One region of the Arenicella xantha genome, then DNA from elsewhere that is predicted to be linked to it. Evidence: riboswitches for the same ligand, from Rfam matches in the RefSeq annotation. Region 1 holds a riboswitch; the other holds the start of a gene.
What was found. A riboswitch is a leader RNA that binds a small molecule or an ion and turns the genes downstream of it on or off. The one in region 1 is predicted to bind cobalamin.
Positions count from the first base shown of each region.

Region 1 (3,396 bases):
CAAGCCATGACATACCAAATCGGCCAATTCAGCAGTGTGTACTGTGCTTCGATAACTCGTAGGGTTTGCTCTCCTGACTCAGATTGATATTCAATTTCTAAGTAATTTCGTTGTAAGAATGATTCCGCTAGGTTTTCAGAAATTTGTTGTGCGGGCTTCGTATAAAGCGAGACTACATTTGCGTTGGCGTTGTCGCCAATCATGATCCGTTTGCGAATATTGCTGACGGCGCTGCGTTGCTGTTGCGGAAAGGCTTGGAACAGCTTCTGCTTAATGGCTTTCAAATTACTAGTTAGTAAAGGTGATTGCAGCGACTCCATAATCGCTAACGATAGCACCAATTCGACTACTTCTTGATGGCTTAAATTCAGGCGGTCAACGCCCCATCGGCCGTTTAGGCGAATCCCTCCCCCACGACCACGGTCCGAATCAATTGGGTATCCGGCGCGTCTGAGTTCTGCCAATTCGCGCATTAAGGTGCGTTGGCTAACGCCCAACTGTTCGCGTAACTCAGCGGTCTTCCAGTGGTCCTCCGAGCGGAGTAATCCGATCAGACGGTTGCGCCGCTCGGTGCGTTGCTCAAAGCTAGTATTTATCATTGTTTTAATATGCCATAAAACGGCATATATGACTTTACACTTCAATACATCGAGAGCCTTTCTCGTTAAATGAGAATGGCCGATAAACATCAATTCACTTTTTTAACTTGGCATAGCGCCGCGAGGACCTACAAATATGAAGCACTACTTCAACCCGATGAGCCGAGGAGTCACTACCGATTGGATGCTCAAAGAGCTCGATGCCCCGCACGAACAAGTCATTGTCGACTTAGCCAATGAGGATGATAATTTGTTGGATCTGCGAAAGATAAATCCCATGGGTAAGCTGCCGGTGCTTGAAGATAATGGCACTGTGATAACCGAAGTAGCGGCTATTTGTGCATATCTGGCTGACAAATTTCCGGATAAGCGACTAGCACCGGAACTAGGGTCTGTTGAGCGGGGAACGTATTATCGATATCTATTTTTGGCAGGTAACACTATCGAGCCGGCATTTTCACTCGCCGCTGCTGACATGGAGCATCCTGAACCGAGGTCAGTTGGATGGGGCGACATGCCTCGTGTATTGGCTACGGTAGAGGCCATGGTTCCAGAAACTGGTTGGGCAATTGGTGAGCAATTCACTGCTGCTGACGTGGTCTTTGGTGGCCTGTTGGATTTCTCAATGGTATTTAACTGGCTCAATGCTTCGCCCAAAGTTGCTGTTTATGTTGAGCGTATTCGGCAACGGCCTGCATATCAGCAAACGCATGGAGCTTTCATCGATATGCTTAAACCGGAATAGAGCTGAATTAATTCAACAACAACTTTTTAGTAATAGCCATTCAACAACAGCTATTCATCAACGGCTTAGGGTTGAGTGATGATGTTGGGCGCAGCACTATTTTACTAAATATAGTAGTTTCAATTGCGCGTATATCCATATATAGTGTTTTCGAATGCAGGGGAAGCTGGTGTGAATCCAGCGCTGTCGCGCAACGGTGATAGATGATTTCTTGATTAAAAGGCTCATTTTCAGTCCGATTACCTGCTCAAAAATGTAATGCCTCGCGTTAAGGTGATGTTACTTTCTGAGTCTATAGCTATTTTATCGATCGCCTCGTTCGATAAGTTGTTGTTGAATAAATATCTTTATTCAAACTATTTGCAAGGAATGCCCGTCCTTTTCGTGAGCGTTTAACCGCTAACACTGTTTATAGGACATGCCATGCAGACTTCTGCTCAATTGCAACGCTCATCAACCGCGCAGACGGTTATCAATCAATCATCGGCCTCGACTGATAATTACAACTACCAGCCTCAAGAATCCCGCTATCAGGTAATCCGCCGGAATGGTGACGTGACACCGTTTGATCAAGCAAAGATTGTGATCGCCATGACTAAGGCTTTCTTAGCGGTTGAAGGCGAGGATGCCGCTGGTTCGTCGCGCATTCATGACATCGTCAATGCGTTAGCGACCAACGTGTTTAACGCGCTGGTAAGGCATATGCCTGAGTCAGGCGTTACTCATATTGAAAATATTCAAGACCAGGTTGAACTTGCGTTAATGCGAGCAGGCGAACACAAAGTGTCGCAGGCATACGTGATCTATCGTGCCGAGCAGCAGAAAAAACGCGCTGAAGAAGAGTCCAATAGCGCGAATGTGGTTACGCAAGAAACGCGGCATATTGTCATGCTTGATGGGTCAAGGTGCGTCTTTGATCCAGGCATTGTGGAATCAGAAATTCATGCGGCGGTTGACGGTATTGATGATGTTGATGCCGACAAATTGATCCAGCAAAGCTTTGCCAATGTTTACGACGGCATGAGTTTTGATGAGCTAAATCAAGCAATGGTGCTCAGTGCCCGAGGTCTGATTGACCGTGAGCCTAACTACAGCCAAGTGGCGGCACGCTTATTGTTGAACAATCTTAGATCCGAAGCCTTGAGCTGTGTGTATCAGAGAGCAATGACACTCGATTCACAGTCGATGGCTGAGTCATATGGTGACTATTTTCAAAAGTATTTACACGTTGCGGCTAAGCTGGAATTGGTCGATGAGGAATTATTAAATTTTGACTTGGCGGTGTTAGCGCAAGCGATTCGGCCGGAATGCGATTTAGCTTTTGGTTATTTAGGTTTACAAACACTCTATGACCGTTACTTTATTCACACTGATGGAACTCGCATCGAATTACCTCAAGCGTTCTTTATGCGCGTGGCGATGGGGCTGGCGATTAACGAAGTCGACCGAGAAAGCCGCGCGATAGAGTTTTATAAGCTCTTGTCGAGTTTCGATTTTATGAGTTCGACACCAACTCTATTTAACTCGGGAACACTGCGGCCACAATTATCATCGTGTTATCTCACCACCGTGCCGGATGACCTAAAAGGTATTTATGCCGCCCTTGGCGACAATGCAATGTTGTCTAAATTTGCTGGTGGCTTAGGCAATGATTGGACGCCGGTGCGTGGCATGGGCGCCTACATACGAGGCACTAACGGAAAGTCGCAAGGTGTGGTGCCGTTTTTGAAAGTAGCCAACGACACGGCCGTTGCGGTTAACCAAGGTGGCAAGCGCAAAGGCGCAGTTTGTGCGTATCTAGAAACATGGCATATCGATATTGAAGATTTTCTGGATCTGCGTAAGAACACCGGCGACGAGCGCCGTCGTACGCATGACATGAATACCGCTAACTGGATACCTGACTTGTTTATGCAACGAGTGGTCGAAGAAGCAGAGTGGACGCTATTCTCACCAGAAGACGCACCGGATCTGCATGAGTTAAGTGGCAAGAAATTTAAACAAGCGTATGAACGCTATGAGTCACTGGCTGACAGCGGCGAGATCAAGTTG
Region 1 is NZ_QNRT01000005.1:151,036-154,431, forward strand. It holds gene DFR28_RS15980 (helix-turn-helix transcriptional regulator) at 1-599, opposite strand, end outside; gene DFR28_RS15985 (glutathione S-transferase family protein) at 736-1,344, shown strand; cobalamin riboswitch at 1,442-1,609, shown strand; gene DFR28_RS15990 (ribonucleoside-diphosphate reductase subunit alpha) at 1,768-3,396, shown strand, end outside.

Region 2 (3,396 bases), on a different contig from region 1:
TCAGTGTTATAGCGATTGCTCGAGCCAATCAAATTTAGTGTGTATTCCTTATCAAATAGGTTGTCTATTTTGGCAGAAATTCGAGTTGATTCGCTGATTTGATAAACGGCGCTGATGTCCAGCAGAGCATACCCTGAAATTTGTGTGCCTCTATTATCAAATCGACGACTTTCCGAGCGCACATCAAATTGTAGATTAAGTGGCCCGATCTCTTTAGCCGCAGTCAAACTTGCGCTACGTTGCGGACGGTCATCAAGTTCAATGCCCGAGTCTACATCTTCGGCTGACAAAGCATCGGCTTGAATTGAAACATCCCAATTGGCGACTGAGGTTCGTATTTCAGCTTCGACCCCCTTGATTTCAGCTTGTCCAACATTCGCCGCTAGAAATGTCACTGGGTTGAAACTGAATAGGTTTTCAATGTCGGTTTGATACGCAGACACGCGCCAATCAACCGCCCCATGGTTACCAGCAATACTCAATTCAACACTCTCAGACTCTTCAGGGAGAAGGTCTGGGTTACCGAAGAATGGAAAGTACAAATAGTTAAATGACGGCGCGACAAAGGCGGTGCCATAACTGGCGATCAAGCGAATATCGTCGCTTACATTGAGGTTAACTGCGATGCTGCCATTAGTATTAGTGCCGTAGGCTGAATTGTCATCATAGCGAAGGCTGACTACGGTTCCGAACCGCTCGCCAAGTGACTGAACCTGCGCGAAAGCTCCGATGTTATCGCGCTCAGTAATCGGAAAATCATTACTCGAGGTGATGCTTTCGTCATAGTAATCGGCGCCGAAAGTTAGCATGGTGCTCGCTGATGCTGCCCAGGTGAATTCAGAACCTAGGCTGTTTCGGTCGGTCTTGAATTCCGACGGAAAAGCCCCGTTGGTAATGGCTTCGTCTTCGTTTAATCCGAGCGTGGTGGCCCACTTAAGCGTGTCGTTTAACTGAGTGTTGAAGGCTAAGGCCGTGCTCAATGTACTATTCTCGGTCTGTAGGCCTGGGTCTGCGCCGAAGGTATTGTCAAATTCCACCAAGTTGTCAGTGCCCAGTATCGAAAGGTCGATGGTGCTGGAATCACCGAGTTGTAGTTGGCCACCAATGCTAATCGCATCTTCTGCAAAGCCGTCTTCGTCATCATTGCCTTCGGTGAGAATACTGGTGCGGTCAATACCGTCGGTGTCTTCGCTGTGTCCCGCAATATGGAAACTGTAATTACTACCTGCGCCGCTCAATGCAAAGTCTACTTCAGACAAGGAGTTGCTACCGATGGTGGCACTCACTGCGCCACGGCCATCGCCGCCTTTTTTAGTAAATAATTGAATGACGCCGCCCACCGCATCGGCGCCATAGAGGCCAGAGAACGGGCCTTTTAAGATTTCGATGCGTTCAATCGCTTCGATCGGATAGCTATTGAGAGCGGCCGCACCTAAGGTGGCGCTGCCGACTCGAACACCGTCGATTAATACAATGGTTTGTGAGCCGGAGACTCCGCGCACAAAAACACTGGTGGCGCTGCCACGACCGCCTGAATCAGAAATACTGATGCCAGCAATTTTACTAAGTAGCGCCGGAATATCGCTAACTTGAGCGGCTTCGATATCGTCTAGCGTGAAAATATGTGCAGTATGTAGCGCGTTATCGAGGGTCTGCTGACCTTTGGCGGTTACTAGAACTTGTTCGATTGCTGGGTCGTTTGAACCCTGTGAAAAGGCTAGCGGGCTCACTGCAAGACAGCATAAAGCCAGTGAGCTTTTTAAAGGAAAAATCATTTTTAACACCTTAGTTAAGAAATCGGATTAAGGTGATAAAGCGAGGAAACAAGGAGGAGAGACGCTATATTTTGAACACAATGACAACAGCAACGACATTGGTCAGCGCAACATGCCCTTGGATGGTAGCCCTCCGCTCCATCAACGGTCTAGAACTGAGAGCTTTGATCTATTGACAACAGCACTCGTTAGGCCGGTTCCGGGCTAATAACAACACAGGTTGCTAAATACCGTTGCGGGGGCAGCGTTGGATTTTAACCAACTTCCCAGTTTAACCACCAACTTTCGGTGGGACCTAAGTTCTGGCGAGGATTATAGGCTTGGAAGTAGCAAAGTCAATTACGCCGTAGCAAAAAGAAACTAAGCTGAGCTTAGTTCAATGGTTGTGGTTTTATGGCCACTCGCTTTTTAAGCGAAAGTGAAATGTACTATTGATTGAATTCGGGGCGGCAACACTGATATCAAGTTTATCGTTGTTCAGTAGTCGGATCATTTCAACGCCGGCATACAGTGTTGGTCCGTAACCGTGCGCAGCGTGAATGCTTTGACCCCGGTGGTAGTAGTAGGCGTTATCGTGAGCAAAGGTGGTGCCTTCTACTGTGCCGTCCACCGCACCATTGTCGAGAATCCGAGTGTTGATCGCATTCCAGCCGCTCAGCGCGACCGGCCCATAGACATGATTGATCCAGCCCTCGTTAATGCCCTTGGCGATTGCGTAGGTAAACATTGCGGTAGCTGATGTTTCTAAAAAAGTGTCAGGCCGGTCCAGCAAGTTATGCCAAAATCCACTGCCGTGTTGAAGGTTGGCCAAACTACGAACCATCGAACGATAAAGGTGCAGGATTTTATCTCGTTGCGGGTAATCTTCTGGAACGATGCTGAGTAGTTCTGCCATCGACATCAGAACCCAACCATTAGCGCGTCCCCAGTAGAACCGCGGGTCATAGTCGCCAGATGTTACGCTCCAGCCGTGATCGAATAGCTCCTTTTCTGGCACATAGAGTCGCTCGGCCATTTGCAGTATTTGCTTAATCGCATCGTCATAATATTTCGTTTCACCGGTAAGCGCTCCCATGTTGACTAGAAATGGAACGCTCATATAGATATCGTCAGCCCAAATCGATTGATATTGCGGCCGATGCCTCGCTAACGTGCCGTCATTTAGGCGAAACTGCTTATTGCTAATGTGGTCGGCGGTCCGATTAATGATCTCTAGGTATTCATCCTTACGGTTTTTCTGGTAGGTTTTGATCATGGCAGCGCCAATCGAGCCGCAATCATCGAGCGCATGAAAGTCTAGAATTCGTCCCCACACGCCAATCTTTTCTATAGGTCCAAATTGGTTGGCTTTTTGTTGGAAGTAAGGGAGTCGTTTTAAAACAAAGTCATAAAACTGTGTGTTGTTTTTTGCAAAGCGCTCATCATCAATGACGTCGTCAATGTAATCAAATGCTGACAGCACCACACCATGCGTATATGACCATTCACTGGACAAACCTTCGGATACTTCAGCTTGGTGGATAACCTCAGAAAAATCAGTAATTTCCTCGCCCGAACTTGAATTAATAATCGTTTGTGTACTGCTCGACTCATAATAAGTGCGAACGCGGTTTATCTGCTT
Region 2 is NZ_QNRT01000006.1:133,606-137,001, reverse strand. It holds gene DFR28_RS17135 (TonB-dependent receptor domain-containing protein) at 1-1,775, opposite strand, end outside; cobalamin riboswitch at 1,950-2,089, opposite strand; gene DFR28_RS17130 (glycoside hydrolase family 88/105 protein) at 2,167-3,396, opposite strand, start outside.
Region 2: it holds a riboswitch for cobalamin, as region 1 does, so the genes downstream of both, DFR28_RS17135 (TonB-dependent receptor domain-containing protein) here and DFR28_RS15990 (ribonucleoside-diphosphate reductase subunit alpha) in region 1, are expected to answer to the same signal.